2 regions of the Nitrosomonas sp. Is37 genome follow, and region 2 is predicted to be linked to the other one. Evidence: predicted binding sites of a transcription regulator. Region 2 holds the regulator's gene; the other holds the start of a gene.
The links. The regulator sigma-54, encoded in region 2, starts transcription at its own class of promoters, with help from an activator protein. The targets are predictions, from matches to a motif close to TGGCACNNTTCCTGCT.
Positions count from the first base shown of each region.

Region 1: the regulator sigma-54 is predicted to act here: its motif matches at 2,969-2,984, upstream of R2Q26_RS07695 (pilin).

Region 1 is NZ_JAWJYP010000013.1:28,840-44,578, forward strand. It holds gene glnE (bifunctional [glutamate--ammonia ligase]-adenylyl-L-tyrosine phosphorylase/[glutamate--ammonia-ligase] adenylyltransferase) at 46-2,838, shown strand; gene R2Q26_RS07695 (pilin) at 3,041-3,466, shown strand; gene R2Q26_RS07700 (REP-associated tyrosine transposase) at 4,075-4,605, opposite strand; gene R2Q26_RS07705 (ATPase, T2SS/T4P/T4SS family) at 4,775-7,159, opposite strand; gene R2Q26_RS07710 (universal stress protein) at 7,436-7,861, opposite strand; gene R2Q26_RS07715 (TerC family protein) at 7,905-8,627, opposite strand; gene R2Q26_RS07720 (patatin-like phospholipase family protein) at 8,640-9,800, opposite strand; gene pip (prolyl aminopeptidase) at 10,304-11,266, shown strand; gene bioD (dethiobiotin synthase) at 11,495-12,157, opposite strand; gene bioC (malonyl-ACP O-methyltransferase BioC) at 12,176-13,057, opposite strand; gene bioH (pimeloyl-ACP methyl ester esterase BioH) at 13,047-13,805, opposite strand; gene bioF (8-amino-7-oxononanoate synthase) at 13,850-15,016, opposite strand; gene bioB (biotin synthase BioB) at 15,029-15,739, opposite strand, start outside.
Region 2 is NZ_JAWJYP010000007.1:43,510-59,248, forward strand. It holds gene nadA (quinolinate synthase NadA) at 1-741, opposite strand, end outside; gene lptC (LPS export ABC transporter periplasmic protein LptC) at 1,139-1,735, shown strand; gene lptA (lipopolysaccharide transport periplasmic protein LptA) at 1,762-2,313, shown strand; gene lptB (LPS export ABC transporter ATP-binding protein) at 2,353-3,075, shown strand; gene R2Q26_RS04860 (RNA polymerase factor sigma-54) at 3,130-4,593, shown strand; gene R2Q26_RS04865 (AI-2E family transporter) at 5,062-6,141, shown strand; gene R2Q26_RS04870 (hypothetical protein) at 6,179-6,862, opposite strand; gene R2Q26_RS04875 (hypothetical protein) at 6,996-7,415, opposite strand; gene R2Q26_RS04880 (glycerophosphodiester phosphodiesterase) at 7,675-8,544, opposite strand; gene R2Q26_RS04885 (hypothetical protein) at 9,009-9,611, shown strand; gene R2Q26_RS04890 (phosphoketolase family protein) at 9,872-12,268, shown strand; gene R2Q26_RS04895 (LOG family protein) at 12,280-13,035, shown strand; gene R2Q26_RS04900 (glycogen/starch/alpha-glucan phosphorylase) at 13,139-15,658, shown strand; gene glgX (glycogen debranching protein GlgX) at 15,670-15,739, shown strand, end outside.

The DNA of each region.
Region 1 (15,739 bases), on a different contig from region 2:
TAACTGGTTTCAGCAAACCAAAAATGTTTTATTTCAACCTTGAATATGTTTTTACATCCCAACGATTCATCACCTGAATTAGCGCTGAAAAGCATTCTTCGCTTCAGCCGCTATGCGCGACGTCTCCTAGAAAGCGAGCCCGATTTACGCACCTATCTGGCTGAAAATCTCCATTGTCCTTTTGCACGAGAGGAAATGCTCACATTCCTAAACACAGCCTGCTCGATCCAAACCTTAGATGAAACGGGTCTGCATAGCGCCCTGCGTAAGCTTCGTAAACGGGTCATTCTGCGTCTGGCTGCACGCGATCTGGCTGGCATGGCTGATCTGACTGAAGTCATGGTCACGATGACCAATTTAGCAGAGGTCACCATTCGTTTTGCACTCGCGCATCATCAAAACTGGATGACCCACCCAAATCAGTTTGGTTCACCTATTGGTGAAAAAAGTTTAACCCCGCAGCAATTATTAGTCGTTGCCATGGGCAAACTGGGAGGAGGAGAGCTCAACGTTTCCTCCGACGTCGATCTGATTTTCATCTACCCCGAAGATGGAGAAACGAATGGCAGAAAATCTATCTCCAACCATGATTTCTTTACTCGCCTGGGACGCAAGCTAATTGCCAGCTTGAATGATTATACAGTGGATGGCTATGTGTTTCGAGTCGATATGCGTTTGCGTCCGCACGGAGAAAACAGCCCCCTGGCAATCAGTTTCGCAATGCTAGAAGAATATTTTGTTACGCAGGGGCGAGAATGGGAGCGGCATGCCTGGCTCAAAAGTCGGGTTATTGCAGGCCCCGCTACACCAACCGCGATCCTGATGGAGGAAATCACACGCCCTTTTGTCTTTCGCAAGTATTTAGATTTTGAGGCCTATGAAGCCATGCGTCGCCTGCATGCGCAACTACGCAAGGAAGTAGATCGTCGCGAAATGCATGACAACATTAAACTGGGTCCTGGCGGGATCCGTGAAATTGAATTCATTACCCAGGTTTTTCAACTGATACGCGGTGGACGGGACGCAGATCTCTGTATACGACCTACGCTAACTGCTCTGCAACGCCTGCAGCAGAAACAGCCTGTCCCTGCTCAAACCTTCACTGAACTCATCGATGCCTATCGCTTTCTGCGTAAGCTGGAACATCGTCTGCAATATCTGGATGACCAGCAAACCCAGAATCTGCCTGAAAACCCTGAAGATCAGGAATTAATTGCAGCAGCCATGGGATATCCCAGTTTTGCCGATTTCCTGCAACAGCTCGATATCCACCGCAACAATGTCACCCGCCATTTTGAATTGATCTTTGCTGCCCCACGCAAATCTCCAACCCATGACATCCTGGCAAGCCTCTGGCAAGAGCAGGCTGGAGACAGAACTCAGGTGGAAGCTGCCACCACTCAGCTGACGACGTTGGGGTTTACCGAGCCTGAAAAAATCTCGGCGCGTATCCAGCAATTCTATGGCGGTTATTTTTTCCAACAATTACCACCAGCCAACCAGCCAAAAATCAAATCATTGATGCCCATCCTGGTAGAAGCGATTGCTCAGTTTCCGCCGGTGGAAGCCACGCTGGAGCGTATGCTGCAACTGCTGGAGCATATCAGTCAGCATGCAGCCTACCTGGCCTTATTGTTGGAACACCCACAAACCCTGCCTCGGGTCACCAAGCTGGTCAGCGCCAGTCAATGGGCAAGTAATTATCTAGGCAGGCATCCCATCCTGCTCGATGAGCTGTTAGCACCACGGGGGCCGTCGCAACTGCCCGATTGGCCTGCGCTTAGGCAAGAGCTGGCACGCCAGCTCAACCATGTCGACAGCCCCAAAAGCAATATCACCGAATGGCAAATGGATGTCCTGCGGCATTTCCAGCATGCACAGGTTTTTCGGTTACTGGCGATCGATCTGGAAGGAAAGCTGTTACTGGAAACGCTCAGCGATCATCTGACCGAGCTCGCCGATCTCATTCTCGACAACGTACTCAACCTTGCCTGGAGAGGACTCAAGAGAAAACATTGCAAACAGCCTGCTTTTGCCATCATCGGCTACGGCAAACTGGGTGGCAAAGAACTTGGCTACGCATCAGATCTCGACATCATTTTCCTATACCAGGATAACCATCCTGATGCGCAAGAGATTTACACCAAACTAGGACAAAGCACCAATACCTGGCTAACCAGCCACACCTCGGCCGGAGTCTTGTATGAAACTGATTTACGCTTGCGCCCTAACGGTACCAGCGGTCTCCTGGCCTGCTCTATTGAAGCATTTACCCAATATCAGCATACACAAGCCTGGGTATGGGAGCACCAGGCATTGACGCGCGCCCGCTTTGTCACGGGTGATCAGCAGATTGGGACAATATTTGAACAAATCCGCAAGGAAATTCTATGTAAACAGCGTGATCTCGCTCAGCTCAGACAGGATATCTTGATGATGCGCGAAAAAATGCTGGATGCCCACCCTAATCCAACCACGCTGTTCGATATCAAGCATGACCGAGGAGGCATCATTGATGTGGAATTTATCGTGCAATATCTGGTGCTTGGCTACGCGCACAAGTACCCGCAACTCACCGGCAATATTGGCAATATCGCTCTGCTGAAACTTGCCGGTGAACTGGGGCTTATTCCAACTGAAACAGCCCAGCAAGTGCTGACAGCCTACCGCGAATTTCGTCGCTTGCAACACCGCTTACGATTAAATGCCGACCCTGAGCTTGCGGGCTCCGTTGCTTTCCAAGAAAAACCGGATGGTTTTGCCCGGATCGAAGCCGATTATCTAAGCCATGCACGCATGGCGGTATTGCAACTATGGGAACAGGTATTTGGTATATAGGGGTAGCCAACTCTAAGTAGTTTACTCAGTGCTAATTTGAGAAAAGCACCCAATAAACCGCTTATTTCAAAACACACTTTTTTCCTGAATGCCATTATGATGCCAACAGCATTCTTTTAAGTAAAAGATATTGCGCGAATTCTGCTCATATTATCCCATGCACTCAGTGGGCCGTTTTTTTCAACCCAAAGGAGAATGATTCATGCAACAAATGCAAAAAGGTTTTACCCTGATCGAGTTAATGATTGTCGTGGCCATTATTGGTATTTTGGCGGCGGTGGCGATTCCGGCTTATCAAGACTACACCATCAGGGCGCGAGTCACAGAAGGCTTAAGCTTGGCGTCCTCTGCCAAATTGGCTGTCTCTGAAACGACAACTAGCAATAATGCACTGCCTGCGACTCAAGCGGCAACGGGTTATGTAAGCCCAGATGCAACGCCAAATGTAACAAGTATTGCTATTGCAAACGATGGTACCGCTGCTATTACAATTACTTACACTGCCACAGCAGGTGGTGGCACCATAATGATGACACCGACTCTCTCGGCTAACAGCAGAGATGTTACTTGGAATTGTACCGGTGGTACCTTAATTGCTAAATATCGTCCAGCAAATTGTCGCGTATAAGATAACCTGCGTAAGGCCCAACCCCCGATCGGGTCGGGGTAACGGATTGTATCCGTTACCCCTCCCACACCACCGGATGTGCGGTTTTTAACCCGCGTAAGCGCGTAGGGCGCAATAACCAACTCGCGTAAGGTGCAACCCGCGTAAGCCCGCGTAGGGCGCAATAACCAACGGGCATTGCGCCGTATGTGCCTCACTTATCCATCCGGTGCTACAAGTTGTACCCCACCACATGAACCGCCCTCGAAAAACCCTGGGCGGTTTTCTTACATTAGGATGTTATTCTGGGCTGGGATAGCCAGCGTAGGGCGCAATAACCAGCCCGCGTAGGGCGCAATAACCAGCGGGCATTGCGCCATATGTGCCTCACTTCATCATCCGGTGCAATGCGCTGCGCTTATTGCACCCTACAAGCTGGGCGGTTTTTTTACATCCGGATGTTATTCTGGGGTGGAACTCGCGTAAGGTGCAACCCGCGTAAGGCGCAATAACCAGCGGACATTGCGCCGCATGTATCTCACTTATTATCCATCTGGTGCAATGCGCTACGCTTATTGCACCCTACAAGCTTATTGCACCCTACAAGCTGCATCCTCAAGAAGGGAAGGCTAGTCTTCATAGTTCAAGGTATCTTCCGCTCCACCAGCCCAATCTGACGGATAGACACCTCGTGCTACCCATCGATGAAATGTTGAATAGGGCCAATCTGCGACACGCTCTACTAATCCATGCTTCACTGGATTGATATGGACATAATCCATATGCGCCCTGTAATCAGCTTCATTCCGAATCAGGTGCTCCCAATAGCGGCGCTGCCAAATGCCTCGCTCACCTCGTTTTGCTCGTACTGTGGATAACCGCTCCAACTTTGGTAGCGCCTTGGAAAAGCCCATCTTGATCAAACGCCAACGCATAGCAAAATCCGCATCGCCTGGCGGCAACTCTATCACACAGTGTAAGTGATCAGGCAATACCACCCAGCCATGAATTCGGAAGGGATGGCGCTTTCGAGCCTGGCCAACAACGTTACGCAATACGTTAATATGCCGGATCAGCAAATTATTTTCATGTCGTTGTAGCAGATTAACAGTGAAAAAATAGATTCCACCCGCATGCCAAAGTCGACGATAATCTGACATAGTAACGACCTCACACGAGACGGCGCAATGCCCGCTGGTTATTTGCGCCCTACGTCATAGAGAAAATTATTCCATTTCCAAATCAAACATGACGCAAGAGCGAGCCGCAGACAGTATAAGTAATACGGCAAGGTGAGCTGACAAAGCCAGGTTTGATTTAGAAATGAAATTACTTGATGCACACCGCCCTCACCTGATGAATGTCAGTAATACCCTGCAGCACTTTATCGATGCCATCCTGTTTCAAGGTGCACATACCATTAGTGAGTGCAGTCACCAGCATCTCGGCTACGCGCGCATGTTCCTGAATGTTCTTTTTCAGGGCATCGGTTGCAGTCAGGAGTTCATGCAACGCTACGCGCCCTGAATAACCCGTGCCGTTGCATTGATCACAACCGACTGCTTCGTATAGGGTAATCTGTTTTTGCTCATCCCCATATTCTTGCATCCAGCGGTCTTCAATTTGCTGATAAGCTGCTTCAGGGTTAGCTTTGAAATGCTCGATATTTTTCAATTCTTCGCAATATTCCATGAGTAGCATCCTGATTTCTTCCTGACTGGCAGTATGCGGTTTTTTGCATTTGCATAAACGTTTCGCCAGGCGTTGCGCCAGAATGCCAAGTAAGGCATCAGAGAAATTGAATGGATCCATGCCCATATCCAGCAGACGGATGATCGACTCTGGCGCGCTGTTGGTATGCAAAGTAGCAAACACCAGGTGGCCAGTCAGTGACGCTTCAATAGCGAGACTGGTCGTTTCCTTGTCACGCATTTCACCCACCATGATAATATCCGGATCCGCCCGCAGAAAGGATTTCATTATCATGGCAAAGGTGAGGCCAGCCTTGACATTGATCTGCACCTGACGCAATCCTTTCTGGGTGATTTCAACGGGATCCTCAGCTGTCCAGATTTTGGTTTCTGGCGTGTTGAGGTGTTTCAGAATCGAATGCAGCGTGGTCGTTTTACCAGAGCCGGTCGGACCACAGACGAAAAACAAGCCATAGGGTTTACTGATAATTGATTTGAGTTCTTGCAGATTGCGGGCAGTAAAATTCATTTTATCGAGTGGAATCGGCTCTCCCGCTGACAGAATACGCATGACGACGTCTTCCAGCCCGCCGGCAGAAGGAAGCGTAGCTACCCTTAGTTCAATATCAAGCGGCGCAAACCTTCTGAATTTTATTTTGCCATCTTGCGGTTTGCGCTTCTCAGCAATATCCAGGTCACACATGATCTTGATCCGCGTTACCAGCGCATTGCGATAGCTGGCCGGAATTTCGATATAAGGCATCAGCGAGCCATCCTTGCGAAAACGAATTTTGGTTTTTTCTTTGCCAGGATAAGGCTCAATATGGATATCGGAAACACCCATTCTATAGGCGTCCATGATGATCTTATTGACCAGCTTGACCAGCTCGTTTTCAGAAGCTGCAGAAGTTTCATCTATTTCGACTACCGACTCTTCCTCGTTCTCTTTGAGCTTGGAAAGCATATCATCGATATTACCGATATCTTCAAAGGCAATGCCTTTACCACTCCCATAAAACAAATCCAATGTCGCCTTGAACTCTCGCTGGGTACAGACTGTATAAATAATTTTATGCTTGGGAAAAACCTGATTGACTATGCGCAGCGCTTTGATTTTTTCCGGATCTAGCGTCAATACCACCAAACCCTCCCGAGTTTCATCAATCGGTAGCCACTGGTTACTCTCAGCAAAATCCCGCTTGAGATTCCTCAAGACCTCGATCGGTTTAACCCGGTCAGCCCGGTATGGCTCATAGCGTACTTGGAAGTAATCAGCTAATGCTTCGCCAATTTGAGCGGGGCTGATCTGAAACTCATCGATGAGCACATCTTCCAGATCACCTCCTTTTTCACGCGCAGATCGTGCTGCCAACTCAAGCTCAGATGCGGATATGACAGCGTCTGATATCAAATGATCATATCTGGATTTTACTAATAATTGCTGTTTCTGACGTTGCTTGAAAGCAACGGCCAGTAACTGGCAAACTTCACCCATGCTCTCAACGATGATGTCAGGGAAAGGCTTATCATCCTTATGGTTAATGGCTTGTATGACACCCAGTAATTCGTTTTCCCCTCCATTCAAGATCGGTGCCATCAGCATTTGCTTGGTCCGATAACCGGTTAGTTTATCTACCTCCTTGTGAAAGCATAATTGCGCGTCCAGTTTCATCAATTCATGCCGATCGTAAACATCCTTCAAATTGATGATTCTTTTGTGCAGACTGACAAAACTTACGATGCTGTGCTCGCTAATCGGCAGCTTCAACTCCTGAAATAAACCGGATCCAGTCTTAACGCGTGAAACAATGGATGATTTGTCTTCACTCACTGTATAAATAGTCAGTCGATCCGCGTTGAACAAAGTACAGATGTCCTTACTCACTTCCGGTATGAACTCATCGAGACTACTGGCAGCCTGAATCTTGCTGGTGATCTCCTGTAATCTCTGCGAGAAATTCTGCTGGCCATTGGTTTCAGTAAAATTGTCTGGCAATGATTTAAGTGCAACTTGCATACTCATCGTGATATTTATTCAAGAAGATTAACATTCAAAAGATTGCACCTACTAACCACTGCCAGGTGCAATCAACCGATCGTTATTGGGAATGTAAGTAAAACGGAGCCAAATAAATCCACTAAACGTGCTCAAAGCATGTTTGTTTTTATCAGCTACCTGGATTCAGATTGCTATAACCTATACTCTGAATTGCAAGACGTGGTTTCTTGTCTAGATATTTAACACGATTTGCCTATTGGGCATTCTCGGTAATAGCAGAGGAATTACACCCGATTCCTGTTATTTGATCAAAAGAACTGGAATCGGTGAAAGATGTATCAGCTTACTGGCGATCGAACCCAACATCAAACCTTGTACTGTGCCAAGACCACGTGGTCCAATAACAATTTGATCACATTGCTTTTCACTCGCAAATTGAACGATCATTTTTGCCGGATCACCTACAATTATGTGGTACTGATAAGCAATGCCAGCCTGGTCCAATAAATCGCGTGCCGATTTTAAATCCTTCAAGCCTTCTTCTTGGTGATATTGCTTGATGTTTTCCTGATTGATAAACATGGAAACATCACCATGCAATGGAAGCTGGACATTGAGTAAATGAATTTCTGGTACTTCCTTATACCACTTGAGCAACTGGATAAAATGGACAATGGCCTTGTAGCAGGCAGTGGAGCCGTCAACTGGTAGCAGTATTTTTAACATGAAACACTCCTTTAAATTGTGTTTTTCATCACTTACCTAATTGTCACACTGGTTTATTCGTATCCTTCATGAGATCAACTAAAGCTATATTTTTCTGCGCTCTAGCTGCCAGCCACTTGCCAGTAACGATCACGGCTAATGCAGTACAAATCGGCATGAGCCAGTGTAGAAAAGCAGCATGCACATTGACCCATTCTTTAGTCACCGAATCGGTAATTGCCATGTCACCCGCGATCCAGCCAAGCAATCCAGCTCCAACAAAAATGGTAAGGGGGAAACGATTCATCAGTTTCATGACCAGTTTACTGCCCCAGACAATGATCGGAACACTCACCAGGAGGCCAAAAATAACCAGGGCAAGATCACCTTGAGCAGCGCCAGCAATACCTATCACATTATCCAGGCTCATGACGGTGTCAGCGATGATAATCGTTTTAATAGCTCCTAGCAGAGTTGTGCTGGCATCAATTTCATGTCCATCATCTGTCGATTCTGGTAGCAGTAGTTTGATCCCTATCCAAAGCAGCAGCAGCGCGCCAATAAGTTTCAGAAAAGGAAGTGTCAATAGATTAAGCGCAAAGAAAACCAATATGACGCGTATTGTTATCGCACCAAATACTCCCCAGAAAATTCCTTGGTTGCGCTGCTTCTCAGGCAATCGCCGGCAAGCAAGCGCAATGATCACTGCGTTATCTCCTCCAAGTACAATATCAATTGCAATAATTTGTAATGCTGCAACCCAGAATTGGGGATCAGAAAAATCCATATTTAATTTCTCTCAAGACATAGTAATGAATTTAAGAATTTCATCTTGATGTTGCATCGTGTCACGATAGCCAAGATCAATCAAGGCACGACAATAAGAAGCTTCAAATAAAACATAGCTCAACAATCTCGAACCACTCGGACTCAATGCGCCTACTGCACGATATAAATAGCGCATGGTGCGTGGCAAGGAGTGAGCATGCTGCAGGGCAATTTCGTTGATTCTTTCGCTAGGTGAAATCACCATCGATTCTATTGGACGCAGCAAAATACTTCCCTCTTTTTTTGTTTCAGGCGGAATGAGCGCTAAAGTTCCATTAATGCGCTGCAAACGCTCCAGATCAATTTCCAGGCTATCAACAAAAATACTACTCATCATATGACCCGCGATTTGTGCTACGGGCGGATAACTCGTTACTTTAACACGCTCAAGGGGAATTTCTCTTTTTTTGGTCACACTGATCACCAGGATTCGATCTGCCCCGAGATGTAGCGCTGGACTTAGCGGTGCGAGTTGTCGCATAGAGCCGTCGCCAAAGTATTCGCGGTTTAGCCGAATCGCTGGGAAAATGAGAGGAATAGCCGAAGAAGCAAGCAAATGCTGGATACCAATACGCGTTGCCACACCCACACGCATCACCCGGCTCCAGGGTTTGATACTTTCATGGCCTTGATAAAACGTTACCGATTGCCCTGAAGTATATCCCCAAACGGTCACACCCAGTGCATGCAAGGCGCCGAGATGGATACTTCGCTGGATACCACGAAACGGCAGACGGGAGCTAAGCAGCTTTCTTAACGGAGCATTATCTAATAGCGAAAAAGGTGTTCTAACCAGATCACTCGACAGTAATGAGCCAACACAACGAGCTGTGTTACGGATCACACCGAGTAGGTCTGCCCGGTGCACTTGATCAACATGCAAATCCCCCCACACTGCCTCCAGTTGTCGCACACCCGTGGCAAAATGGGTGGCCGACATGGCCAAACCAGCTGCATTAATGGCGCCTGCTGAGGTTCCACAAATAATAGGAAAAGGGCTACGCGCATGAGAAGGTAACAATTCAGCGATTGCGCGCAGCACACCTACTTGATAAGCAGCACGCGCTCCCCCACCTGTCAAAACCAGGCCTAATTTTGATAATCGTGCGGAAGTATTATTCAGCTCGCTCACTGGCAATCAGCTTCTTTCTCAGCTTTTCAAGCGCATCACACAAAGCTTTCTCAGAAAAATTATTCGCACTGAATGATAACGCATTAGCATACTGAACTCACAACAACATTTTCAGGTATTTCTATTTCTGCTATCAACATTAAACACTTACATCCTGTCTTTAGGTATGCATCATAATCATTTCCTTTAACCAGGTATACTGAATCAATGATTATTCTGCTTTAACAAAAAATTATCCTAAAAACCGCAGCTGATCGCTTGATTGAGGTGCATCATATGTCGCTCCAGGCACGAATGCGATGTTGCTCTTCGTTGCAGGGAACCACTCTGCGACCTCATCGCGCCTTGCCTCGCACCTGGATCATCACATACTCCACCCCGTTCAACTACAGTTTTTAGGATTATCTCGAGCAAATAACAAAATTCAGTAATTTGTTTTGCTTTTCCAGTATCTCCGCAATCAGTAAACTGCCAAATTTATACCATCAATAATAGAGGATGACATGTCACATAATGAGCTTTACCCAGAAATCGAGCCCTATCAACAAGGAATGTTGCCAGTCGATGCGCGGCATACCCTATATTGGGAGCAATCAGGCAACCCTGATGGCATACCTGTCTTGTTTCTCCATGGTGGTCCAGGTGCTGGATCAACACCCAATCATCGTCGCTTCTTTGATCCTGCTCACTACCGCATCATTATTTACGATCAGCGTGGAGCGGGACGCTCGATGCCTTTGGGTGAAATTCAAGACAATACCACGCCCCATCTTATCGAGGATATCGAAACACTGCGACGGTCTCTAAGTATCGAACAGTGGCTGGTATTCGGGGGCTCTTGGGGCAGCACATTGGCACTGGCGTACGGAGAAGCGCATCCCTCACGTTGCCTGGGATTCATTCTGCGAGGCATCTTTCTTTGCCGCAAAAGTGAAATCGACTGGTTTCTTTATGGGCTGCGCCATTTCTTTCCCGAACCCTGGCGAGATTTTGTCGCACCGCTCTCTCCCCATGAGCGAAAAGATATACTGGCAGCTTATTATCAACGCCTGATGGATCCCGATCCTGCCATCCATATGCCTGCCGCCCGTGCATGGAGTAGCTATGAAGGCAGGTGCTCCACTTTGCTACCCAGCCCAGAAACCGTCAATTACTTTTCAGGTGATACGGTTGCACTCGGGCTTGCACGCATGGAAGCCCATTATTTCAGTCACGATATCTTTTTGCCGCAGAATTCGTTGCTGGATAATGTCAAAAAACTCCACGGCATTCCTGCTATCATCGTGCAGGGACGTTATGATGCCGTTTGCCCGATCATCAGCGCAGATGACTTACACCAAGCCTGGCCTCAAGCCGAATATATCATTATCGAGGATGCGGGTCATTCTGCGTGGGAACCCGGTATTCGATCAGCATTAATCCAGGCCACGGAAAAATTCAAAACTATACTCAAGCTGGTGAAATAGTAGCCCTGCCAGCTGTTCAACTCCATAGAGGCTGTGAAGAAATCGTAACGAGTGCACCAAACGCAAGGCGGACGGAACGGAGCTACGAGAAAACGAACGAAGTGAGTTTCGATAAAACGAAGTTTTAGCGAAACTGCGTTTTAGCGTAGCTACATATCAAATAGATAGGCGAGGAGCGAGTACCGCCCAACACAGTGATTGGTGAGCGCAGTAGATTTATTCACAACCTCACAAGTGCGTGATATCGAGCAAGCTGGCGTATTCTCTCGCCGCTATTTTTTCGCTAAACGGCAAAACGCCAAGCAAAGGACAATTAAGGCGATGTTGCAAGGTATGAATGTTTTCTGCTTGACTCTCCATATGAGGATCAATCTGATTGGCTACCCAGCCTGCCAGGGATAACCCGCTTACATGAATAGCACGGGCAGTCAATAAGGCATGGTTGAGGCAACCCAACCGCAATCCTACTACCAGCACCACGGGCAATCCCAATGTACGCGCCAGATCGCTGCTATCGTATCGATCATCAAGTGGCACCAGAAATCCTCCTGCCCCTTCGACAATGACGACTTCTGCCATTTCCTGCAACGCTTTAAAAGCCCGTTGAACAGTTGCTATATTAATAACGATACCAGTTTGCCTAGCCGCGATATGCGGTGCAATCGACTGTACCAACGCATAAGGGTTAATCAATTCACGCGCTGCTGGTACGTTGCTGGCCTCAACAAGGCGCTCCACATCTATCCATTTACCATTTTCGCAACCTGCCGCAATTGGCTTCATGCCAATCGCCGATTTACCAGCCATGGCAAACGCGTGTAGCAACGCGCAACTTGTGAGGGTTTTACCTACACCCGTATCCGTTCCGGTCACGAAGTAACCCACTGGCATAGCGTTCAATACGATAATTTATTCCAGACCGAGCTTCTGTCTGGTTTCGGGTTTAAGAACATTTTGTCGTGGTTCTGGTTTCCAGGCATGACCATAGACTACTTCGAAGGTCGCAGGCAGCCTCCCTGCCTGACGCAATGATTCGTAATGCTTCATCACCTGTTGCCATCTTCCTTTTCCAGTCAAGCCACGCTGCCTGCCATAAGTCACATTGTGTGCACCGATCGCTTTGAGGTCACGCATGATATCCATGACTTCATGGTAAGTGAGCGTGATGTATTCCATATCCATTACGGGTGTGGCAAAACCGTTATAAACCAGCAGATCGCCGATATCGTGCATATCCATAAATCGGTTGATATGACTGTAACTGTCCACCGTTTTAAAAGCCTGCTTTAATTCTTTCAAGGTATCTGGGCCAAAGGTGCTAAACATCAGCAGTCCTCCGCTTTTCAGAACACGATGTGTTTCCGCAAAGGTTTGCTTGAGATCATTACACCACTGAATGGTTAGATTCGACCAGATCATATCCATGCATGCATTCCGCAGCGGAAGCTGTTCGATATCCGCGCCTACATAATGAGTAATAGAGCGTTTTGCCAGCGGCAACCACTGCTGCCATCGAGGAAGCGAAGGACGCGCTTGGAGATGCATTGCGAGCGCGATATCCACCGCCACCAATTTGCTGCGTGGATAACGCTCGATAAGCTTACGACTGCCATAGCCGGTACCGCTGCCCATATCGAGTATCCAACCAGGAGTATGTTTGATGTAATCGAGGCGTGATAACATGCGTTCGCATACTTCCCGCTGCAGAACGGCCGCTTGATCATAGCTGGCTGCAGCTCGTTCAAATGCTTGACGCAACTGACGCTTATCTAAAATGTGTTCATAAATCATACAGACTGGTTACAAACTGATTCGGATGCGATAAAAACGGGGCATGACCACAGTGTGGAAAGCCGATTAATTTTGCGTGAGGCAAATGCTGGTGCATCCATTTGGCTGCATCCACATGCGTGATCACATCATTTTCTCCATGCAAGAGCAAGACAGGCTGAGAAACATCAGCTAATTTTTCACGTAAATCGGTTGTCAACAAAATCTGTAAACCAGCTCTGAGCGCGTGACCATCAGGTTGTTTATGTTGAAAAAAATGGTTGCGTATTTGTGCTAATACGCTTGTCATGTCACAACCACCATTTACCTGCAGGGTAAAAAAACGGCTTAGAGTCTGAGCATAATGGCGCTCCAGATTCTCCATAAAAAGCAGCAGCGTAGATTGATCCATTCCCCACTGCCAATCATTCCGTTTGACGAAACAAGGTGTGGTCGCCACCAAAACAAGTTGACTCACTTGCGTTGGCATAGATAAAGCTAACTTTATGGCTACCTGCCCGCCGAGTGACCAGCCGCATACGATACTTTCCGCAGGCAAAATCTCCGCAACACTTGCCACGATTTCTTCGAGTGAATACGACTTCCATACCGGACTCTGGCCATGCCCTGGCAGATCGACCAAATGCAGCCGGAAATGCAGCGCCAGCTGGTCGCGGACACTGTCCCAGATACCACTATGCATTGCCCAGCCGTGCAACATCACGAGATCTGGTCCCTCCCCTAAAATTTCTACATGCAACCGATTCATATCACACTGCTATTTTTCATATTAAGTGTTTTGCTTGTTTCCAGTTAAATGATTTTTGCCAAATCATGTAAAGCTTCGATTAATCGCTCAACATCCTCTTCACAGTGTGCAGCCGATAAGGAAATCCGCAATCGAGCTTTTCCCTCCGGAACAGTAGGTGGGCGGATTGCAGGCACAAGGATTTCTCTGTCACGTAACGCTGCACTTAAATGCATGACTTCGTCACTGCGCCCTACCACTAATGGCTGAATGGGCGTCATGGAAGGCATTAATGACCAACGCAATGATTGCAACCCGGTTTTCAATTGAGTTATAAGTTTTATTAATTTTTTGCGTCGCCATGCTTCCAGTTCGATCAATGACAAACTGGTCATGAGAGTATGAGCCAATAACGCAGGCGTAGCAGTGGTATAACCATAGGTGCGCGCGAATTGGATGAGCGTTTCTATTATTTCGGGTTGAGCAGCCACAAAAGCACCGGAAACACCCGCTGCTTTACCGAGTGTAGCCATGTAAACGAGGAGAGGTGAGCGCAAATTAAATTTATCAAACGTATGCAGCACGCCGTTACCGTTTTTGCCGAGTACTCCGAAGCCATGCGCATCATCCAGTAACAACCAGGCGTGATACTGCTCACATAACGTCAATAGCTCAACAACAGGAGCGATATCGCCATCCATACTGAACACTGCATCGGTTACTACGAGTTTACATTTTGCTTCCGATTCAGCCAGATACCTTTCCAACTTGGCTAAGTCAAGATGGGGATAACGCGTAAAGGTTGCCTTAGAAAGCAGCGCTGCATCATTGAGTGAAGCATGATTGAGTTTATCGGCGAAAATGGTATCCCCGCGACCAACCAACGACGTTATCACCGCCATATTGGCCATATAGCCGGTAGAAAATAATAATGCCTGGGGTAAACCTACAAAGCTTGCCAGTGCTTCCTCAAGCGTGTGATGTGCCGAAGAATGGCCGCAGATCAGATGGGAAGCGCCTGATCCCACGCCATATCGTTGTGCTCCCGCACAAGCCGCTTCAATCAATGCTGGATGGTTGGCAAGCCCTAGATAATCATTGCTACAGAAAGCAAGATACTGCTTTCCCTCAATCGTAGGATGAATCGTCTGAGGGCTTTCGAGCATCAGTCGGCGACGATACAACCCCGCGTTTTCCCGCTCCCTCAGTTTAGCTGAGAGATTTGTTAGCATTCCGGTTTCCGGTTATAAGGTGCGTAACCCCAATTTCTCAAATAGCGCTTTGTCGCTGTCTGTTTCGGGATTACCTGTTGTCAGCAGCTTGTCTCCATAAAAAATGGAGTTAGCTCCCGCAAGAAAACACAATGCTTGCATAGTCTCTGCCATTTGCCGTCTTCCCGCAGACAATCTGACCATCGCTTTCGGCATAGTAATACGGGCTGCTGCAATGGTACGTACAAACTCGAACGAATCAAGTGCTTCCGTACCATAAAGCGGTGTACCCTCAACTTGCACAAGATAATTGATCGGCACTGATTCAGGGTAAGGATCTAGATTTGCCAGCTGGGCAATCAATCCGGCGCGAGCCAGCCGGGATTCACCCATACCCACAATACCACCACAGCATACATTAATGCCTGCCCTGCGCACTTCTTCAAGTGTATCAAGGCGATCCTGGTAGTCACGTGTGGTAATGATTTCTCCATAGAATTCTGGAGACGTATCCAGATTGTGATTGTAATAATCCAAACCAGCCTGTTTGAGTTGCTCAGCCTGCCCTGGTTTCAGTATGCCTAAAGTGGCACAGGTTTCAAGTCCCAGATCCTTTACGGCCTCTATGATTTCGGTCATGCGGTCAATATCTCGTTGCTTAGGGCCACGCCAGGCTGCTCCCATACAAAACCGTGTCGCTCCTTCCGCCTTGGCTGTCTGTGCAGCTGCCATAATGGTACCCAG
Region 2 (15,739 bases):
CAAACCCTCAGGGTATTGATTGCGAAATTTCAGAATATGTTGAGGTTGGAACATCTGATGCACAGAGCAATGTCCTTTCCATAAGAAGATCTTGGCTTTTCCGATTTGTTCTTCGGTCAATCCTCCCATGGGTTCATCAAAATCCCATACGGGCATTTGCTCTAGGGAGAGATTCAATTTATAACCACTCCAGCGTCCTAGATGCTGGTCAGGAAAGAATAGCACTTTTTCGCGCTGTGCAAACGACCATTGCAGGATTTTAGTAGCATTACTGGAGGTACAAACTATGCCGCCATGCTCTCCACAAAAAGCTTTTAAATCAGCGCTCGAATTAATGTAAGTCACAGGCGTGATTACTTCATCTGGATCAAGTATTTCAGCTAGTTCACGCCACGCTCTTTCTACTTTGGCGAGATTGGCCATATCAGCCATCGAACAGCCTGCTGAGAGATCAGGTAAAATAGCAATCTGCTCCGGACTTGAGAGGATATCTGCAACTTCTGCCATAAAATGCACGCCACAAAAAACCAGATAGTCAGCATCCGTTTTCGCGGCGAGATAAGACAGTTTCAAAGAATCTCCCGTCAGATCTGCATGCCGATATACATCGGCTCGTTGATAATGGTGTGCCAGAATAACAGCACGTTTTCCTAATTTTTCTTTGGCAGCGATAATACGTTGTGCACAGATTTCATCCTGCAACAATTCAAAGTTTTCAAAATCGATGGCATTTGTGTGCATGGTTATTTAAAAATTTGATTGGAAAATGTATTAACATAATCATATTGTGGCAGGGATTCAAGTCTAAAGAGGACAAATCATAAAAAATTCTAGATAGAATCCTTGATGTTTTTATTTCTATCTGAAGAATACTAACCAACAATAAAAACAGCATTTTTGACTGTTTGGTTGATTAGAGTGTGACTTTGATATAATTATCCAGCCAAATTAAATTACAAGCGCTTGGATTATTCATTTGCTGATTAAAACTAAATAGCTTGGTGCATAAAACAGTTAAGCTTTTTGTAGTTAACGAATATAGATTGTTATTTCCAAGCAATTCTCTCGCTATTTTATTCACCACTGCTTTAGTAGCGGGTATAGGAGATTGTCATGAGAAAAAAAATGGTGCCGTGAGATGATCCGTCGTTTGCTTCCAGGCCCTATTGCTATTTTGATGATACTTGTGTTGTTAACATTCTGGCTGGATCAAACGATCCAACATCCAAGAATCCGTGAAGATTACGATTTAAATCATCAACCTGACTATATTATTGAAAATCTTTCGGGTGTCGAAGTGGCTCATGATAAAGCACGTCAGCTTCTTTTTTCTGCAGATGTGTTGACCCATTATCCGGTAGGAGATATGACCGATTTTGAACAGGTTGATTTTTCCCGTATCCAGCCGGATAAACCGTTGGTACGAATAAGCGCTGATTATGCTGAGTTTGCCGGTGGTAAGGATAATATCTATCTCAAGGAGAACGTGATCATCATTAGAGAAAAGGATGCAGATAAGGTGACGATGCAAACTGAATTTCTACATCTGATCCCTGATGCTGAAATTGCAAAAACAGACCAACCGGTGACGATAACAAGGATGGATAATACTGTCGTGAATGCGGTAGGAATGGAGTTAAATGATCGAACGGAGCGAATTGATCTGAAATCAAGGGTAAAAGCGCGAATGGATAAAAGGCATCAGAGTGCTGATCGACCTTCGAATAAGAAGTAGCGAGCCCAACTAAATTATCATAAAAAATGAATGTATTTTTTTTCGTCTTTTTGTTCTTTAGCATACTATTTTCAAATCCCATTCTGGCAGAACGTGCTGATCGTGACAAACCGATTCATATAGAAGCAGATAGTGCCACAGTTGAAGATTACAAACTCAGGGATAATTTTCGCACAAGCACCTTTACGGGTAATGTTATTTTCACTCAGGGGACGCGTGTCATTCGGGCAGATAAGGCCATCTTGAAAGAGGATCTCAAAGGTTTCCGCTATGCGACCGGTTACGGAAATCTTGTCTATTATCGGGAGAAACGCGATGGTGTTGACGAATATGTTGAGGGTTGGAGTCAGCGCGTAGAATATAATGAAAAAACCAACAAAATCGAGTTATTTGACAAGGCGCGATTAAAGCGAGGAGAGGATGAAGTGCAGGGCGACTATATTTCTTATGATATTACGCGTGATTTCTTTCAGGTTATGAGTAGCAAGGAGAAAAAAGCTAAAGAGAGTTCGGAGAGCAGAGTACGAGTGATCATACAACCTAGAAAGTCGCCCAAAACAGGAGATGCTGAAGAATAATTTTTTTGTGCTACTGGAATAGATCACTTAGAAAATATCATGAGCGTACTTAAAGCCGATCATTTAATGAAAAGTTATAAATCTCGTGCAGTAGTCCGGGATGTGTCCTTTTCCATCGGAAGTGGCGAGGTTGTTGGTTTGCTCGGTCCCAATGGAGCCGGCAAAACCACTTGTTTTTATATGGTAGTGGGGCTGATACCATTAGGCAGTGGTGAAATCCATTTGGATGACCGTGACTTGAGCAAAATGCCGATTCATCAGCGGGCGCGCCTTGGCTTGAGTTATTTACCTCAGGAAGCTTCCATTTTTCGACGCCTCTCGGTCGAAGATAATATCCTGGCAGTATTGGAGTTGCAGAATTTTGATGCTGCTGAAACTCAGCAACGACTGGATCACCTGTTGCAAGATTTGCATATTAGTCATTTGCGGGAGAGCTCGGGTATTAGCCTATCGGGCGGGGAGCGGCGGCGTGTAGAAATTGCGCGTGCTTTAGCAACAAAACCAAGCTTTATTCTTTTGGATGAACCCTTTGCAGGAGTAGACCCAATCGCGGTCATGGATATCCAGAAAGTGATTGGCTTTCTCAAGGAGCGTGGGATCGGCGTGTTGATTACCGATCATAATGTGAGAGAAACATTAGGAATATGTGATCGCGCCTATATAATCAGTGAAGGAATCGTGCTTGCCAGCGGTAAACCCGATGATATTATAGGTGACGAACGGGTGAGGGAGGTTTATCTAGGAGAGCATTTTCGACTTTAACTATGGGTATTCGATTCATGAAGCCAGATAGGTGGCCGCTGCTTTCTCAAAACCATGAAACCTACTCTTCACCTTAAATTAACTGCCAGTCTTAAGCTTACGCCACAGTTGCAACAGTCAATTAGATTACTGCAACTTTCTACAATTGAGCTAAATCAGGAAATAGAGCGTATCGTACAAAATAATCCTCTGCTGGAATTAAGCGATGGAACTGATTATGAGCAAGTTTCTGCAGAAGGTTTCTCGAACTCGTTATCCTCAGATATAACGAGTTCGTCAGTTGAGTCGAATAGCGCGCAGCATCCAGAGAAGGATGAAGGTGAATTGATACTACCTTCAAATGAAGATACTCATTGGCTTGGTGATCATGAAACCTTTTCCAGTCATCGAGAAAGTGACGAAGATGAATGGGATTTTACACAACAGATGATAAATCCTCCCAATCTGCGCGAACATCTTATTATGCAAATCAGCTTGAGCCAGATCAGCGAGCGTGACCGTCAAATCGTGGGGATATTAATCGATAGCCTGGATGATGATGGCTATCTTATGCAGGATTTGCAAGAATTATTAGAGATGTTGCCAGTAGAGTTGGGCATTCATCTAGAAGACTTGCAGGCTGCGCTTAAATATTTGCAACAACTGGATCCACCCGGTATAGGTGCGCGCAATTTACAAGAGTGTTTACTCTTGCAACTGCAGGCGCTTCCTGAAGAAACTCCTTATCGTCAGAAGGCAATTTTGCTTGTGGAGCACGATCTTGAGACACTTGCTTCAAAAGATTTTAAACAAATTAGGAAGTTATTGCATTGTGATGATGATTGCCTGCGTTCTGTGCAGCAACTTATTACTCAATTGAATCCCAAGCCAGGTAGTACGTTCAATTCAACTGTCTCGCGTTATGTCATCCCTGACGTGATTGTAACTAAACTTAAGGGAACATGGTTAGCAAAACTAAATCCTGAATCAATTCCTCGTCTCAGTATTAATCAACTTTATGCTGATATATTAAAGCGTGATCGAAATGATTCGACTCAAATGCTGATGAGTCAACTTAATGAGGCCAAATGGATGCTCAAGAATATTCAGCAGCGTTCTGAAACTATTTTTAGAGTATCTACTATGATAGTTGAGCACCAACAGGCTTTCTTTGAGCATGGCGCAGTTGCCATGCGCCCGCTTGTCATGCGGGAAATTGCAGAAGCTCTGAATTTGCATGAATCTACCGTGTCACGTGTTACCACACAAAAGTTTATGCATACACCACACGGCATATTTGAACTTAAGTATTTTTTTGGAAGCCATGTTGCAACTGACAGCGGCGGGGCCTGCTCTGCTATTGCAATTCGTACCTTAATCAAACAATTGATACAAGATGAGGATCAGAAAAGGCCGCTTACTGATAATCGGATTTCCGAGATTCTGGCAGAGCAGGGAATTATTGTTGCACGCCGTACTGTTGCAAAATACCGCGAAGCTATGCATATTCCGCCGACTAACCTTCGTAAAATGCTTTGATAGCATCAAATATGTTGGCTGCAACCAAAATTCTCGTTTGTTAATGCTAATTCATCAGTTTCAGGATGATTGAGTATTCCAGTTTTCTTAACAATCAATAAAGATGAAACTTTCCTTTGCTTAAGTAAAGACTCAAATCCCTAAAAGGTAGAAATGTATCCAAACTTTTAACTTATGGCGTAGCTTGGATCTGAGAAAGAATTTTTGATCGCCTGTTAATAAGAGCTGCTTTACGTGCTTACACGTATTCTTTTAGCCAGTATATTTCGATAATCTATTGAAGCATCAAGCCTGATATAAATAGCATTTATTTTTTTCCTGTTTACTGCGAAGGATAGTGAAATTATCGAACAGCGCGATAACGGTTGTTGCAGAATCTAGTCCGTCATGCCCTTAAGTGCTTTGCTTAACCGAAGGTGAAATCAGTGCATCGCACCCAAGCTCAAAATAACGCATAAGGAGTCCTTGATGACTTCAAATACCACACCCCCTCCACCCGATGATTTGTCTAGTAAAGTGACGGAAACGGTCATACGCCTAGGTGTGCTGGGGATTGTGCTGATATGGTGTTTTCAAATATTGCAGCCGTTTATTATCCCGCTGGTGTGGGGAATCATTATTGCAGTGGCGATCCATCCTCTTTATCTCATGCTGCTCAATCTACTTGGCGACCGGCGCGTAATCGCAGCAATGCTGCTTATCGCTATGTTGCTGGCGCTGTTAATGGTGCCTACCGTCATGCTGACGAAGTTGTTGGTGCAAAACGTCGTAGCACTGGCGGAGCAATTTCTCCATGGGCAGTTCACTATTCCGCCACCGCCGGAAGCCGTCAGGAATTGGCCTCTCATCGGTGAGCCCATTGCAAAAATATGGGATCTTGCCTCGACGAATTTGGTCGAAGCCTTGAAATTGGTGCAACCCCAACTCAAAGCGGCCGGTGCCTGGCTGGTCAACGCCGCTGCCAGTGCAGGTATGGGGATAATCATATTTGTTGCTGCGTTCGTGATTGCCGGTGTCTTGCTGGCTCATTCCGAGAGCAGTTATCAGCTCGTGCATGGTATATCCAGGCGATTGGTGGGAGAGCGCGGCGATGACTTTGCCAACCTTGCCGAAGCCACAATTCGCAGTGTTGTCCGCGGTATATTGGGCGTTGCCGTAATCCAGGCATTGTTAGCAGGTGTAGGTTTTATCTTTGCTGGCGTGCCCGGTGCTGGAATATGGGCGTTGTTGTGCCTGATCTTGGCAGTGGTACAGATCGGGGTGGGGCTCATTGTGATTCCAGCCATCATTTACGTTTTCGCAACCGGCGATACGCTTACCGCGGTGATATTCCTAATCTGGAACGTGATGATTATGGTGCTGGATAACGTGCTAAAGCCATTGTTGCTAGGACGCGGTGTCGGCGTACCCATGGTGGTGATCTTTTTGGGTGCTATAGGGGGGTTGCTGTTGTCTGGTATCGTTGGACTGTTCGTCGGCGCTATTGTGTTGACGTTGGGCTATAAGCTGTTTCAGGCCTGGTTGAATATGGAATCTTTATCTCGGTAGACCTGCACTGCAAAGCAGCGTGTCGTCTTGGAAGCAATTATGATTTATCCGCTGGAGAAGCCGCGTTCGGTTTGTTCCTGAGATTCGTTAGCAAAATATACGTGCTGACCAGCAGCACCCATAATGGAAACACCAGCGGCGTCCAGTTAAAATACCCGACGCTCAGTAACAGCAGCAGCGCCATTGCATAACCAAGAAACACAATCCACCGTGGGAGAATTTTTGTACGGACGGCGACGGTACAGGTTGAGATCATAAACACCCCTGCCATTTTCATCGCATAGACGTTGACAATTTGATACACCACAGTGCGACCAAATATGTAAATGCCGGATTCGACCAGCTTGTCGGGTGTTGCGTTGTAGCTAATCATGATACCTGCCGCCACTGCTCCCGAAGCAAACAGCATGGCTAGAAACAGCAGGCCACTGCCGAGGAATACAGTCGCGAAAAAGCGGTCTTCGTAGATCCCAATTCGATCCCGCAGCACGCCGATGAACCATAAAAAGGCGATGCCTGCGAACGGTTGCAGATACAGCGCCAGATTAATAGACTTCCAGCTACTCGCCAGCCATGTTCCGGCATCATGCGGATCAGCTGGGACCGAGAGCCGGACGAGCACCAGGCTAGTGATATACAACACGGAAAATACAATGCCAGCAATAGCCGCTGCGCGCGGTGTCTTCAAGCGATTATGAGTGAGGGCTTTTTCTTGCTCCATGTTTTCCCCCAAGAAACATATCGCAGCACTTACCCTTCGCCAGGTGGAAGGTCATAAGCCCTTTCATTCAACTAAAAACATGAGTTTCATTTATGATAGATAATGCGATTGAACAAGTTTTTTATTTTCCTGCCTAGAACCCTTTCGCAGCCATGCAGGAAGCAAACGCCTCATTGTAGGCATCCTGGGCTCTTCTGTCCTGACGACGCTCTTGGCGTTGTTTAGCCGCGCCTGCAGCGGCCCCCATCTTCGCTTTTTCTTCCATCTGATTGCGAGTGTATTCTTCGGTTACGCTCTCAGAAACGCGTCCGTGTTGGCTAGTTTCGCTTCTCCCCTTTGCAGCACCGGCCATAGCGCCGATTGCCGCGCCCCTGGCTCGGCCGCCCACTTGTGGCTGGTCGGCGCCGGGATTATAGCCGGTTTGCTGTTGAGCGATACTCTGGCACTCGGCTTGGGCTTGCTGAAACAATGCATCGTTTTGTGCAAGCACCGAGCTACCAAAGATAACACCGAAGGCACCGATGACCAGATGAATGGATATTGGTTTAAACATGGCTTATCTCCTCAGAAATCATCAGTCTTATAGTTTTAGAGGGAATAGATATATTCCTAACCTTAGTTGATATTGAATTTTCCTCTAACAGGTTATTTTGAATTTCTCCTGCTGCCGATAAAGGAAAATCTATTACTCATCCTGGGGGTTTGTTATGAATAACGCTTCAACAGATTATCGAAATATATCGGTTAAGAAAATACGTGCAAGCACTTATGTTATAAGTTTGAAGCAGTAATCGGTTAAATTGCACGTTCATTCATCGTTTAAGAAAATCAATAAGTTCTTTGGGATTGTCAGTGATAATGCCATCTACGCCTTTTTCAATCATTGATTGCCAATCTTCTTTCGTGTTAGGAGTCCATGGAATTACGCGGGCTCCCATTTTGTGGATCTCTGCAACATCTTGTGCCGTCAGCCATTCATAATTTGGCGAAAGAATTTGTGCCTGATAGGCTTTCATTAACTGTACCAGAGTACCTGCTTCTGGAGGTCTATCTTCGATCAAAATGGAAAGAGATAGCCTAGGTTCTAATTGGCGTGCAACTTTTAAAGTGCGTAAGTCAAAGGATTGCAAAATCACTCGACTCATGAGGTTATGTTTTTTCACAACCGCCAGCACAAGCTTTACAAATTCCTCGGGCGAAGGCGAGTATTCAGGGTGAGCCTCTTCACTTTTTGTTTCAATATTGAAATGCACTTTTTTTGCGGCGGGAAGCTTTGATTTTTTAACCATTTCGAATACCTCATCGAGGGTTGAAATGGGTGTTTTGGGTTGAACTACTTGCTGAGGGAAGCTTGGGTTGACTAAGGAACCGCAGTCATAAGCTTTTAACTCCTTCAATGTCAGTGAACGAATGGGAATTTGGGTTGTGATTTTCTTTCCTTGAGGATCTAAGCAAATATCAGGATTTAACGTCGGATCATGATGAACGACTACTTGTCCATCTTTGGTTATAAGCGTATCTAACTCCAAGGTATCCACGCCCACTTGCAATGCATATTCAAAGGCTGGAAGAGTATTTTCTGGTCGCACCCAACGAGCACCTCGATGTCCCTGTACTTCAAGTGCATAGGCAGACTCAAAAAGTGAAATTAAAAAAGTACCCATCAGTAATCCTCTTTTCATTTTTATGCTCTTTTTAAATCGAGTGGATAAGCAAGGCCTGTACTCTAATTACTCTAATATCAGCCTCCATCTACGGAATCTGGACGATGCGCTATTTCACTGCTAATTAAAATTAAACTGATAGAGTCTTCATCATTAATCAGATCCGCAACAGTTTTTGCTGATTTCAAATCTGGAGGCAGGATGCAATTGGTCATCACATTAAGCATATAATCTACTGATTTGAAGCATAGATTAAGTTAGAAAAGGATTTACTGACCGCTTATTAATAATAAAGATTATTTTTACGTATTTGCATGTATTTGTTTACTTCCTATTTTTCTATATCTTATTAATAAATAAGCAGGAAAGTATTGATTTTAACATTAGAATAATTAAGATTGCCCTAATGATTATGATTCCATTGATACATTGAATTAGCAGAAGATCAAGAATCAATGATTAATAATAAGGAACGAAGCGCTATGATCAAGATAATGGTTAAAGTAATTTGTTTAGGTATGGCATTAGTTTGTTTGCTTTCAGCCTGTTCAACTACTCAGAAAATGACAAATTCACATAGGAGTGCGACCGAGCAGTTATTAATCAGTGAAGCGGTGATGCGTAGTCTTTCCAAGCAACCCGAATCGGCTTTGCCTATTCCGCAAGGTGCAAATGTCAAGCTTGATATTTCCGGAATAAGCCCAGATAAAGATTTTATACTAGCCGTTGTTGCTGGGTGGTTGGGGGAGCATGGCTACACGGTTCAAGGAAGTGCGGAAAATGCTACCTATCATATTAATATTGTAATAAATTCGCTGGGAACTGAATTGGGGAATACATTCTTTGGGATTCCTACAGTTCAAGCTTCTTTAATACCCCTTTCACTGCCTGAATTAGCGATCTATAAAGCTGAATACCAGACTGGATATGCAAATTTCTATTTTGATATTTTTGAGCTGCCATCTAATCGATTTGTTGGGTCATCTTCGCCGTTTATTGCCGATACTTTTTACAATGCATACACAGTATTACTTGTGTTCACTCATAAAAGGACAGATCTAGTTTCTCCTCTGCCTCTCCATTAATAGAATCATCTCGTAAGCCAAATAAAATAGCAGCAACCTAAATAAAAAAACAACTATCCCATAAACTGATGGGACAGCTTGTTCGCCAACTTTTAGGCAAATATCCTATTGATTTATTCATAGCTCTATTCTCTTGTCTTGAGAAATAGAGTCTCCGGCAAGCTCAGATACTTGAGTTATTCCTACGTGTTCGCACGTATTTTTTTTGCAAGGATATTTATATAGGCTTTTTGTAGTATCCCTTTAAAGGAGTTCTGATAATGAACTATACCGGACAAAGACCTACAACTGCCAGCAATCCGCTCAGTGCAGAAGAGTTGCGCGCGATGAACGCTTGGTGGCGCGCCTGCAACTATCTTTCGGTGGGCATGATCTATCTGCGTGACAATCCCCTGCTCAAGGAATCGCTCAAGATCGAGCATGTCAAGCATCGACTGCTTGGCCATTGGGGTGCAAGCCCGGCTTTATCGTTCGTCTGGTTGCACCTTAATCGAGTTATCAAACGTGACGACCTTGACATGATTTTTATGGCCGGACCTGGACATGGGGCGCCGGGTGTAATCGGGCCTACCTATCTAGAAGGCACTTATTCTGAGGTTTATCCTGACAAGAGTGAAGACACGGAGGGGTTGCGCAAGTTCTTCAAACAATTCTCCTTCCCCGGTCAAATTGGCTCGCACGTTACACCGGAAACACCTGGCTCCATTCATGAGGGCGGCGAGCTGGGCTATAGCCTGTCTCATGCCTATGGCGCCTGTCTGGATAACCCGGATCTCATCGTTGCCTGCGTAGTGGGTGATGGCGAAGCCGAGACCGGACCACTTGCTACCGCCTGGCATTCGAACAAGTTTATTAACCCCATCCGCGATGGTGCAGTACTGCCAATTTTGAATCTCAATGGCTACAAAATTGCTAATCCGACCATCCTCGCACGCATCAGTCACGATCGACTGGCGGCGCTTTTCCACGGCTATGGGTACACACCCTATTTTGTAGAAGGTGACGATCCCGATTCCATGCACCAGGCAATGGCGCAGACGCTCGATACTGTCATTAGCGAGATTCGCGCTATCCAGAAAGCTGCGCGCGCGAGCGGCAAGGCTGAGTTGCCGAGTTGGCCCATGATCGTGCTGCGCACGCCAAAAGGCTGGACGGGTCCGAAAGAGATCAATGGTCACAAGGCTGAAGGTTCCTGGCGTTCGCATCAAGTACCCTTCTCGGATGTGCGGACCAATTCCGCGCATTTAAAGCTGCTGGAAGACTGGTTGAGCAGCTATAAGCCAGAAGAACTGTTTGATGCGAGCGGCCGGCTCATGTCGGAACTGCGTGAGCTCGCCCCACAGGGACAGAGACGCATGAGCGCCAACCTGCATGCCAACGGTGGTCTGTTGCGCAAGGATCTCAAACTACCGGATTTCCGCAACTATGCGGTGGAGGTCAAACAGGCCGGCAAGGTGCTGTATGAGAATACCAAACCACTCGGAGAGTTTTTGCGTGATGTAATGCGCAACAATATGACCAACTTTCGCGTCTTTGGCCCCGATGAGACGGCTTCTAACCGCCTGCAATCGATCTATGAGGTGAGCAAGAAGGTTTGGATGGCGGAGCTATTGCCTGAGGATGCTGATGGCGGCGAATTGTCCCGTGATGGACGGGTGATGGAAATGCTCTCCGAGCACACTCTGATTGGCTGGCTGGAAGGTTATCTTCTTTCTGGCCGGCACGGCTTTTTTCATACCTACGAAGCTTTCGCCCACGTAATCGATTCCATGTTCAATCAGCACGCCAAATGGCTGGATATCTCCAAAAACCATGTACCATGGCGCGCTCCAGTGGCGTCGCAGAACATACTCTTATCCTCCACCGTTTGGCGACAGGATCACAACGGTTTTTCGCATCAGGATCCCGGTTTCATCGATCTGGTTACTAACAAGAGTCCAAGTGTCACCCGCATCTATCTGCCGCCTGACGCCAATACTTTGCTGGTGATTGCAGATCAATGTCTGCGTTCAACCGATTGCATCAATGTCATTGTCGCCGACAAACAGAAACATTTGCAGTTCACCACCATCGAGGAGGCGATCGTGCATTGCGCCAAGGGTATCGGTATTTGGCGCCGTGCCAGCAACGATGAGGGGGTGGAGCCGGATGTGGTGATGGCATCTTGCGGTGACGTGGCTACCCAGGAGGCGCTGGCGGCAACTGCTTTGTTGCGCGAGCATCTTCCTGATCTGAAAGTACGCTTTGTCAACGTGGTGGATCTCTACAAAATGCAACCGATAACTGAACACCCGTGCGGTTCAACCGACCGGGAATTCGACAGCCTTTTCACGACCAACAAACCAGTAATTTTTAATTTCCATGGTTACCCTTGGTTGATTCACAAACTCGCTTACCGCTTCAAGAACCACGAAAATCTGCACGTGCGGGGTTACAAAGAACGCGGCAACATCAATACTCCGCTAGAGCTTGCGATCTTGAATCAGACCGACCGTTCTACGCTGGTGATCGATGTCATTGATCGGGTTCCTGGGCTTGCTGCCAAGGCGGCGCATTTGAAAGAGCAGATGAAGAATCAGATCATCCTCAATTTGGCTTATGCGCATGAGCATGGTACCGACAAGGATGAGTTCACCAACTGGGTATGGCCGTATTGAGGCCAAGTAACATGAGTAAGCAATCCTCATCATCCATTACAGGTCCGACAACTGTTAGTTTGGCTGACGAGGAGGCGGTGAAGCGCATCCTCGTTGAGACGATCTTCGGTCTATGGGCGGCGGTGAATAATCTAACCCGCCTGCGCCCTTCCAGGCGCGAGCACTATCGCGTCACGATTTTCGGCTCGGCGCGCACTCAACCTGGACACTGGGTATATAAAGAGGTTAAGCGCATGGCAGAAGCACTGGCGGTTATGGGCTGCGATATTGTGACAGGTGGGGGACCGGGCCTGATGCAGGCCGCCAACGAAGGTGCGGAAGCGGCCAAAGCGCCGGAGCGGGTGCACAACATCGGCATCCGTGTGAAGCTGCCGTTTGAACAAGAGGTTAATCCATTCGTTGAGGAAGCTTTCGAGCATCAGACATTCTTCACTCGTTTGCACCACTTCGTACTGCTGTCCGATGCTTTCATTGTGGCGCCGGGCGGCATCGGTACCGTGCTCGAATCCACGATGATTTGGCAGCTATTGCAGGTGAGGCATCTGCATGATACGCCGCTAATTTTTACTGGTCCGATGTGGCGAGGACTGGTCGACTGGGCGACGCAGATGATGTTACGTCCCGGATTCGAATTGGCAAACGCCGAAGATATGAAGATTCCATGCTGTGTGGATACCGCCGATGAAGCGATTGCCATTGTGCGGGAACACTATGCGCACTGGTTAGCCGAACATGCCGGAAGCAGGACTACCGAAATCAGACCCTGAAGTAGCCGAGTGGATGTATGTTTATTGAGAAGAATTTTGCTACAAAACGAGAATAACCGAAAACGAGTAAAGCACAGAATGACTTTGAGAGGAATCAACAATCATGGACAGCAAAGTACCCTTGAAACAAGCAAAAACTGCTGCACCAGTCACCACAAAAGGTCTTGCAGAGTTGGATGTCCGCACTGGTATGCAGGCCGCTGCACTCAAACAAGCCGTAACCGATCACCTGCGCTATTCCATCGGTCGCTTGCAGGTGGTTACGACACCGCATGATTATTACTATGCGCTCGCCCTGGCGGTGCGCGATCGCATGCAGCAGCGCTGGATCAATACCAGCCAGACCTATTTTGATCTCAACCGCAAGATCGTCTGCTATCTCTCGGCGGAATTCCTCATGGGGCCGCATCTTGGTAATAATCTGCTGAATCTCGGCATCGAACAAGAGGCCCGTACTGCGCTGGCTGAACTCGGGCAGGATCTCGATACCGTCCTGGAGTGTGAGGAGGAGCCAGGATTGGGTAATGGCGGCTTGGGAAGGCTCGCTGCCTGCTATCTCGATTCACTGGCAACGCTGCAACGCCCGGCCATTGGCTATGGTATCCGCTATGAATTCGGCATCTTTGACCAGGAGATTCATGATGGCTGGCAGACAGAAATAACAGACAAATGGTTGCGCTATGGCAATCCGTGGGAGATTGCAAAACCCGAAGTTGTTTACTATGTCAATTGGGGTGGCCACACTGAACATTACCGCGATGTAGCGGGTAACGATCGTATACGTTGGGTGCCGTATCGGGTGGTAAAGGGCACTGCCTATGACACGCCGATCCAGGGTTATGATGTTAACAACTGCAACACCTTGCGGCTGTGGAGTGCCGAAGCGGTTGAATCTTTCAACTTCCAGGCTTTCAACATCGGTGATTACTACCAGGCGGTGGATGACAAAGTAATTTCTGAAACAGTAACCAAGGTGCTTTATCCTAACGACGAGCCGCAGATCGGCAAACGTCTGCGCCTGGGCCAGCAATATTTCTTCGTTTCCTGTTCGCTGCAGGACATGCTTCACATCTTGGATCTTGTTGGCGTGCCGATAGAGAATTTTGCGCAACGTTATGCTGTGCAGCTCAACGATACGCATCCATCCATCGGGGTAGCCGAACTGATGCGCTTACTGGTGGATGAACGGCAACTGGACTGGGATAAGGCTTGGGCTATCACTGTTCAAACTTTCGGCTACACTAACCACACGCTGTTGCCCGAGGCCTTGGAGACTTGGCCATTGTCGATGTTCCAGGCGTTGCTGCCGCGACATCTGGAAATCATCTACGAAATTAACCGTTATTTCCTTGATGAGGTACGTGCACGTTTTCCAGGCGATGATGCGCGTGTGGCAAGGATGTCCTTGATCGGTGAAGAGGGTGAGAAGTGCGTGCGCATGGCGCATCTCGCCACCGTCGGCAGTCACGCTATTAACGGCGTCGCCGCATTGCACTCTGATTTGCTCAAGGCAAGTGTGCTAAAGGATTTCTACGAGATGTGGCCGGAGCGTTTCGGCAACAAGACCAACGGCGTCACGCCGCGCCGGTTCCTAGCACTCGCTAACCCAGGATTGCGCGCTTTGCTCAATGAGGCGCTTGGCGAGCAATGGCCGGTAGATCTGGAGCAGTTGCACCAACTCGAAGCTCAGGCCGATGATGTTGCATTCCGGCGTGAGTGGCGTGCGGTCAAAGAAGCCAATAAGAAGCGCTTGGCCGACTACATCCGCGCACATACCGGAATCGAGCTTGATCCAAGTTGGCTTTTCGATATCCAAGTTAAGCGTATTCACGAATACAAGCGCCAACATCTGAACGTGTTGCATATCGTTACGCTCTACCGTCGCCTGAAAGAGAATCCAGCGCTCAAGATTCCACCGCGCGCTTTTATTTTCGGTGGTAAAGCTGCACCCGGTTATTTCATGGCCAAGCGTATCATCAAGCTCATCAATGCCGTGGCCGAGACAATCAACACCGATCCAGATGTAAATATGTGCATGAAGGTGGCTTTTGTACCCAATTTTAATGTCCAGAATGCTCAGCTTATCTACCCGGCTGCCAATCTGTCGGAACAGATTTCCACTGCCGGCAAAGAGGCTTCCGGTACCGGCAACATGAAGTTTATGCTCAACGGTGCGCTCACCATTGGTACACTCGACGGTGCCAACGTGGAAATACGCGAGGAGGTCGGAGCGGAGAACTTTTTCCTGTTTGGCCTTACCGCCGAGGAGGTAGAGCGGATTAAGCGTGAAGGGCACCGCCCGGCTGACTATGTTGCCAGTAATCCTGAATTGCGCGCAGTACTGGAACTCATCAACAGCGGACACTTTTCCCGCGGGAATGCCGAAGTATTTCGCCCTGTTGTCGATAACCTGATCTATTCTGATCCGTTCCTGGTACTGGCTGATTACGCCACCTATGTCGCGTGCCAGGAGCGTGTAAGTGCTGCATGGCAGGATAAGGAAAATTGGACACGAATGTCCATTCTCAATACCGCACGCAGTGGCAAATTCTCCTCTGACCGCGCTATCCGCGAATATTGTGACGAAATCTGGAACGTACAAGCCGTGACGGTGAAATTATAGGGTAGGTTGCCATGCAGCCACAAAATAAAGGGAGCATACAAGCGGAGAGTAACGTAGACGAAACCAACCTGGCCTCGGCGA